One region of the Streptomyces sp. NBC_00986 genome, then DNA from elsewhere that is predicted to be linked to it. Evidence: riboswitches for the same ligand, from Rfam matches in the RefSeq annotation. Region 1 holds a riboswitch; the other holds the start of a gene.
What was found. Region 1 has a riboswitch for thiamine pyrophosphate ahead of thiC (phosphomethylpyrimidine synthase ThiC). Riboswitches for the same ligand answer to the same signal wherever they lie in the genome.

Region 1 (3,888 bases):
GAGGGCCGTGGTGACCGGTACCGACGCGACCAGGCCGATCGAACCCACCAGCGTGCGCACGATCTCCTCGGCGACCAACTCACTGTTGGCGACCGCGCCCACGCTGCTCTGCGCGATGGAGAAGAGCAGCAACAGGGGCAGTGCGGCGCCCGCGTAGGCGAGGACGAGCGTGTTGACGACCGACGCGATGTGGTCGCGGCCGATGCGGATGCCGGCGCGGTACAGCCCGCGCCAGCCCATCGAGGGGTTGGCCTCGTGCAGCTCCCAGACCGCCGATGTCTGGGTGACCGTCACATCGTCGAGCACGCCGAGCGAGCCGATGATGACGCCGGCGAGCAGCAGACCGCTCATGTCGATCGACGGGTACAGGCCGTGGATCAGGCCCGTGTTGTCGTCCGTGTTCCCGGTCAGCGCGGCCCACCCGATGAACACCGAGCCCAGGACGCCGATCAGCACCAGCGACATCAGGGTGCCGAGCACCGCCACCGACGTACGGGCCGACAGGCCGTGGCACATGTAGAGGGCGATCAGCATGATGGCGCTCGATCCGACCACCGCCACGATCAGCGGGTTCGAGCCGTGCAGGATCGCGGGCAGGATGAAGAAGTTCAGGATCATGAAGCTGATGGCCAGCGCGATCAGCGCCATGACACCGCGCAGCCGGCCCACCACCACGACGGCCAGCGCGAAGATCCCGGCGAGCAGTGCCATCGGGAACTTACGGTTCACGTCCGTGACGGAGTACTGCAGATCCCTGGGCGCGGAGGGCTCGTACGCGACCACGACCTTCTCGCCCTGATGCAACTGCCGTGACTGGTCGGGCTGGACGATCTCCGTGAACGTACGGCCCTTGTCCTTGCCCGTGGAGACCGTGACCGTGGCCTTCTTGCAGGTGCCGGCCGCCTCCTGTGCCGCGGAGGAGCCCTCGGCGGTGGAGGTGTCCCCGGTCGAGCCCCCGCCCGAGGCGTTCACCGACGCGCAGCTCACGCTGACGACCTTGGTGACCGTCGCCTGCTGTGTCTGCCGGTCGAAGCCGACCCCGGTGCGCTTGTGCGACGGGGCGCCGCCGGGCCACAGCACCACCATGCCGACGACGACCGCCACCGTGAACGGGATCAGGATCGCCGCGATGACCTTCCGCAGATGCCGGGAGACGGGCGCGGCCGGGCCGTGGCTGTGTGAATGACCGTGCCCGCCGCCTCCACCGGAACCGTGACCACCGTCCGCGCCGGAACCGTGCCCGCCGTCCCCACCCGGTCCGTGGTCGTGCCCGGAACCGGACCCGTGCTCGTCGCCGGATCCCTGGTCGTGGCCATGCGGCGGCCCGGTCGGCGGGTACGGGGGCTGCTGTGTCGTGGTCACCGCCCGATCATCGCAAGAACGCCGGAGGCCCACTGTTCACCGCGCCACTTATGACGCTAGCGTGGAGGCACCTTTGCACACGCGGGAGCTCGGAGCACCGGGCTGAGAGGGCGCTGACCTTCGTCTCTGCGATGTTTCACGGGAAACGTCACCTGTATCGAGTGATGTTTCACATGAAACATCGGCTGACGGAAGCCGCTGCGTCGACCGCCGAACCTGTTACCGGGTAATGCCGGCGTAGGGAGTAGGTCTCATGACCAACAAGGACGCACGCACGCCTGCCTCCAGCCAGGACGAACAGCCCGTTCCGGGCGAGAAGTCCGCACGGGCCGAACAGCCCACGGCGGCCGCAAAGCCGACGGAGGTCGGGAAGTCCATCGGCTGGCACAAGGGGTATGTCGCGGGCTCGCGCCCCGATCTGCGGGTGCCGGTCCGTCAGGTGCACCTCACCAACGGGCAGTCCGTGACGCTGTACGACACCTCCGGCCCGTACACCGATCCGCTCGTCGACACCGACGTCCGCCGGGGGCTGGCGCCGCTGCGGGAGAACTGGATCATCGCGCGCGGCGACACCGAGGAATACGCGGGCCGTCCCGTCCGCCCCGAGGACGACGGGATCAAGCACACCTCACCGCGCGGCGGACTGCGCAACCTCGACGCGGTGTTCCCCGGGCGGCCGCGTCAGCCGCGGCGCGGTCGGGACGGCACGGCGGTCACTCAACTCGCCTATGCACGGCGGGGTGAGATCACGCCCGAGATGGAGTTCGTGGCCGTACGGGAGAAGGTCTCGCCCGAGGTGGTCCGGGAGGAGATCGCGGCCGGGCGGGCGGTGCTGCCGGCCAACGTGAACCATCCGGAGATCGAGCCGATGATCATCGGCAAGCGGTTCCTGGTGAAGGTCAACGCCAACATCGGCAATTCCGCGGTCACTTCCTCCATCGAGGAGGAGGTCGAGAAGATGACCTGGGCGACGCGTTGGGGCGCCGACACGGTCATGGACCTCTCCACCGGCCGCAATATCCACACCACGCGCGAGTGGGTGCTGCGCAACTCCCCCGTTCCCATCGGCACGGTGCCGCTCTATCAGGCGCTCGAAAAGGTCGACGGCCGCGCCGAGGAGCTGACCTGGGAGATCTACAAGGACACGGTCGTCGAACAGGCCGAACAGGGCGTGGACTACATGACCGTTCACGCGGGCGTGCGGCTGCCGTTCGTACCGCTGACGGCGAACCGCAAGACGGGCATCGTCTCGCGCGGCGGCTCGATCATGGCGGCCTGGTGCCTTGCGCACCACAAGGAATCGTTCCTGTACGAGAACTTCGAGGAACTGTGCGAGATCCTCGCCGCCTACGACGTCACGTACTCGCTCGGCGACGGCCTGCGGCCGGGCTCGATCGCGGACGCCAACGACGAGGCACAGTTCGCGGAATTGCGGACGCTCGGGGAACTCAACACGATCGCGAAGCGTTTCAACGTACAGACCATGATCGAGGGCCCGGGACATGTCCCGATGCACAAGATCAAGGAGAACATCGACCTTCAGCAGGAGATCTGTGATGAAGCTCCGTTCTATACGCTCGGCCCGCTGACGACGGACGTCGCGCCTGCGTACGACCACATCACTTCTGGCATCGGTGCCGCGATGATCGCCTGGTGGGGCACGGCCATGCTCTGCTACGTCACGCCCAAGGAGCACTTGGGCCTGCCTAATCGTGACGACGTCAAGACCGGCGTCATCACCTACAAGATCGCCGCCCACGCAGCCGACCTCGCCAAGGGGCACCCAGGTGCACAGGAGTGGGATGACGCGCTGTCCGACGCCCGCTTCGAGTTCCGCTGGGAGGACCAGTTCAACCTGGCCCTCGACCCGGACACGGCACGGGAGTTCCACGACGAGACGCTTCCGGCCGAGCCCGCCAAGACCGCTCACTTCTGCTCGATGTGCGGGCCGAAGTTCTGCTCGATGAAGATCTCCCACGACATCCGCCGTGAGCACGGCGGGAGTCGGGAGGAGATCGAGATCGGGATGGAACAGAAGTCGAAGGAGTTCGCGGCGGCGGGCAACCGGGTGTACCTGCCGATCGCCGACTGACGACGACCGGCCCGGCTCTCGGTCAGTTCTCCGTCAGTTCTCGGCGGGCTGCGCGCACAGGGCGTGGTCGACGAGGGTGTCCGTCGCGCGGTTGAGGGCGGCCAGGTCCGGCGGTGCGGTGGTGGTCGTGATGGAGACCGTCACCGCGCGCCTGCCGTCCGCGCTCACCGCGGGGCGGGTGTTGACGCCCACGCCGTCACCCTCGTGCATGTAGTAGAAGCCGCCGCAGGTCAGCGGGATCTTGCGGAGGCCGAGGCCGTAGGTGCCCTCGGGTATCTCGGCCACGTCCTCCGGGTCGTCGTTCCGCGCGACGGTCTGCCGCATCTCGCGCCACTGCTCGGCGGGGAGCAACCGGCCGTCGGCCAGGGCGCGGAAGAAGGTGTTCAGGTCGGCGGTGGTGCTCACCACACCGGAGTCGGCGGTGTGCTGGTAGC
Region 2 (3,888 bases), 2.4 Mb from region 1:
CGATCGGCGACCCGAGCGGCATGATCGCCGCACACCCGACGTCCTCCAGCTTCCGCGCCAGCACGGGATCGTCGTTCGTGTACGGCAGCACCGTGAACCCGTCGTCGACCAACGTCTCGGCGGCGTCGAGGAGTTCGATCGGGTCCGGCAGCAACGTGCGCTCGTCCGCGATCACTTCGAGCTTGATCAGCGAGGTCCCCAGGGCCTCCCGCGCCAACCGCGCCGTCAACACGGCCTCGCCCGCCGTGAAACAGCCCGCGGTGTTGGGCAGCACCCGGATACCGAGCCGCTCCAGCACGGACAGCACCGAGCCGTGCACGGAAGCGTTGACGCGCCGCATCGCGACCGTCGTCAGCTCCGTACCGGAGGCCACCAGCGCGCGCTCCAGGACGTCGAGGCTGGGGGCGCCCCCGGTGCCCATGATCAGCCGGGACGTGAAGGACGTACCACCGAGGACGAAGGGGTCGTCGGCCATGGGTCAGCCTCCTTGGACGGCGGTGAGGACCTCGACGCGGTCTCCCTCGGAGAGGGAGGTCGATGTCCACTCCGCGCGCGGGACGACGGTTTCGTTGAGGGCGGCGGCCACTCCGGAGGGGGCCGGGGTGAGGGACCGTACGAGTACGTCGAGGGGCGTGCCGGGAGCGATCTCCTGGTGCTCGCCGTTGACGGAGATATTCATGCGGGCTGCTCCACGAGGTGCGTGCGGGCGAACCGCTTCGGGGTGAACGGGCGTGCCTCGTCCGGGAGTTCACCGGTGCTCAGGGCGTGCGCCAGGGCGTCGCCGGTGACCGGGGTCAGCAGCACACCGTTGCGGTAGTGCCCGGTGGCCAGCAGCAGTCCCGGAAGCGCGGTCGGGCCGAGCAGCGGCGCGTTGTCGGGGGACCCCGGGCGTAGTCCGGCCCGGGTCTCGGTGAGCGGCAGTTCGGTGATCCCGGGGACCAACTCGTGGGCGTCGCGCAGCAGTTCGTAGACACCGCCGGCCGTGACGGTCGTGTCCCAGCCCAGTTCCTCGCTGGTCGCGCCGACGACCAGCTCGCCGTTCTCGCGCGGCACGAGGTACACCTGGCTGCCACGCACCACGGCCCGCACGGTCCGGCTCAGGAACGGCGCGTGACGCTCGGGCACGGTCAGCCGCAGCACCTGCCCCTTCACGGGCCGTACGGGCGGCAGGACGTCGGCAGGGATCCCCTGCAGCTGCCCGCTGAGGCTGCCGCCCGCGAGCACGACTTGGTCCGTGCCGAGCACCTCGTCCTCGCGCGTGACGACCCCCGTGGCGCGGTCCCGCGCGACCGTGAGCCGCTCGACCCAGGTCCGGTGGAAGACGACCCCGGCACGCTCGCAGGCGGCCACCAGCGCGCCCGCCAGCCGCCGCGGGTCGACCTGGTGGTCCCCGTCGACTCTGAGCCCCCCGCGCACGCCCGGCGCGAGCATCGGCTCCAGGCGACGGCACTCGCGCCCCGACAGCCACTCGGAGTCGAGCCCCGACTGGTGCTGCAGGGCGTGCAGTTCACGCAGATGGGCGCGGTCGTCGGCGTCCAGGGCGACGGCCAGCGTGCCGCAGCGGCGGTAGCCGAGGTCGAGGCCGGTGAGGTCGGTCAGCTCGGCCGCGAAGTCCGGGTAGCGGTGCGCCGAGGCGAGGTTGAGGGCGAGCAGGGTCTGTTCGCCGTAGTGGAGTTCGGTGACGGCGGCCAGCATCCCGGCGGCCACCTGGGCGGCCCCGCCGCCCGGCTCCGGGTCCACCACGGCTGTGGAGAAGCCGCGTTGGGCCGCGCGCCAGGCCGTGACCAGGCCGATGATCCCGCCCCCGACGACGAGGACGTCTGAGGTGTGTGCAGGCATGGGCGTCCAGCCCCTCCCTTCGCCGGCATGACCCGGATCAGGTTCGTACGGTCGGAGGCCGCCAGCCTCCCTCTCAGCCCGGTACGCCCGGACTCCCGCGAGTGCTTTACGTTTGCCACCCTAGCCCGTGCCCTGTGTGCCAGTAAGGGAGCCTCTGTCCATGGCCCGCTCGCTCGACGGTCTCGTCCTCGCCCCCGTCGCGGACCAGGCCCCAGGTCAGGTCGGCACCCGCACCCGGTTCACGTACCACGAGCAGGACGGCGAGATCTGGGCCGAGTACGCGGGCGGCGACGTCGTACGGGGGCGTCTCGTCGGCACGCGCGCGGGGGACCGGATCGACTTCCGGTACGTGCAGTTGAAGACCGACGGGATGACGTCCAGCGGGCACTGCGTGTCCGACGTGGTCGAGCTGCCCGACGGCCGCATTCGCCTCGACGAGACCTGGGAGTGGGAGTCCCGGGAGGGAAACGGGACCAGCGTTGTGGAACAGGTCACCTGACGCGCCCGCTGACTGACAAATTGTCAGGTGTCTATGGTGATCGAGTGAGCGAGCAGACGCGGGACCAGGGCACGGTGGCAGGGCGGCGCGTGGTCGTCGTCGGCGCGGGCATGGCCGGGGTGCAGACCGCGGTCGCGCTACGGGAGCAGGGCTTCACCGGCACCGTCACCCTGATCGGCGCGGAACCCCATCAGCCCTACGACCGGCCCCCGCTCTCCAAGGCCGTCCTGCTCGGCAAGGCCGAGGGCTCCGCCTTCGACGTCGACTTCGAGGCGCTCGGCATCGAGGTGCAGCTGGGGCGCGAGGTGGTGGGCGTGCGCCCCGCCGACCACGAACTGGACACCGCCGAGGGCCCGGTGCCCTACGACGTCCTCGTGCTCGCCACCGGTGCCGAACCGATCCGGCTGCCGGGCGCCGACGGCATCCCCGGAGTGCATCTGCTGCGCACCCTGGACGATGCCGAGCGGCTGCGCCCGGTGCTCGCGCGGCAGCACGACATCGTGGTCGTCGGCGCGGGCTGGATCGGCGCCGAGTTCGCCACCGCCGCGCGAGAGGCGGGCTGCGCGGTGACCGTCGTAGAAGCAGCCGACCGGCCGCTCGCGGGGGCGCTGCCCGCCGAGGTGGCCGCGCCGATGGCAGCCTGGTACGCCGCCGCCGGAGCCACACTGCGGACGCACGCACGCGTGGCGCACGTCGAACCCGGCGAGGTGGTCCTCGACGACGGCACCCGGCTGCCCGCGGGCGCCGTCGTGGTCGGCATCGGCGCCCGCCCCGCCACCGCCTGGCTTGCGGGCTCCGGCATCGAACTGGGCGCGCACCGCGAGGTCCTGGCCGACGCCGGGCTGCGCACCTCGGTGCCGGACGTGTACGCGGTCGGCGACTGCGCCTCCTTCCCTTCGGGAAGGTATGGCGAGCGACTTCTGGTCCATCACTGGGACAACGCCCTCCAGGGCCCGCGCACGGTCGCCGCGAACATCGTGGGGGAGAGCCCGGCGGTGTACGACCCGGTGCCGTACTTCTGGTCGGAGCAGTTCGGCCGCTTCGTCCAGTACGCCGGTCACCACGCGTCCGCCGACACCACCCTGTGGCGCGGCGACCCGGCCACCCCGGCGTGGAGCGTCTGCTGGCTGCGCGGGGACCGTCTGGTGGCCCTCCTGGCGGTCGGCCGACCCCGTGACCTGGCCCAGGGCCGCCGCCTGATCGAGTCGGCCACGCCGATGGATCACGCGCTGCTGGCGGATGCTTCTCTCCCGATGAAGGCGGCTATCGCCTAGTTCGTCCCCCCGGGTCGGACCGGCCCGACTTCCGACTGTCAGTCCGGGATGGCACGCTGTTTACGTGACCGAGATTGACGCAAAGATCGATGCTCTCGTCCCCGCCTGGCTCACGCTGCCCGACATCGCAGAGATGCTCGATGTCGAGGTGACACGCGTGCGGCAGCTGGTCAAGGACGGCCAAGTCATCGCCGTACGCCGTGGTGAGAACCGCGCGCTGCACGTCCCCGCCGCCTTCATCGACGGGGCCGAGCAGAAGGTCGTCAAGGGCCTCAC

Region 2: linked by a shared signal. The riboswitch ahead of thiO (glycine oxidase ThiO) and the one ahead of thiC (phosphomethylpyrimidine synthase ThiC) in region 1 are both predicted to bind thiamine pyrophosphate.

Annotation. Positions count from the first base shown of each region.
Region 1 covers NZ_CP108733.1:6,144,110-6,147,997, forward strand. Annotated here, with positions in the region: gene OG504_RS27330 (YibE/F family protein) at 1-1,362, opposite strand, end outside; TPP riboswitch at 1,434-1,623, shown strand; gene thiC (phosphomethylpyrimidine synthase ThiC) at 1,616-3,454, shown strand; gene OG504_RS27340 (serine hydrolase domain-containing protein) at 3,488-3,888, opposite strand, start outside.
Region 2 covers NZ_CP108733.1:8,524,592-8,528,479, forward strand. Annotated here, with positions in the region: gene OG504_RS38155 (thiazole synthase) at 1-475, opposite strand, end outside; gene thiS (sulfur carrier protein ThiS) at 479-679, opposite strand; gene thiO (glycine oxidase ThiO) at 676-1,839, opposite strand; TPP riboswitch at 1,837-1,948, opposite strand; gene OG504_RS38170 (hypothetical protein) at 2,000-2,338, shown strand; gene OG504_RS38175 (NAD(P)/FAD-dependent oxidoreductase) at 2,383-3,612, shown strand; gene OG504_RS38180 (Rv2175c family DNA-binding protein) at 3,677-3,888, shown strand, end outside.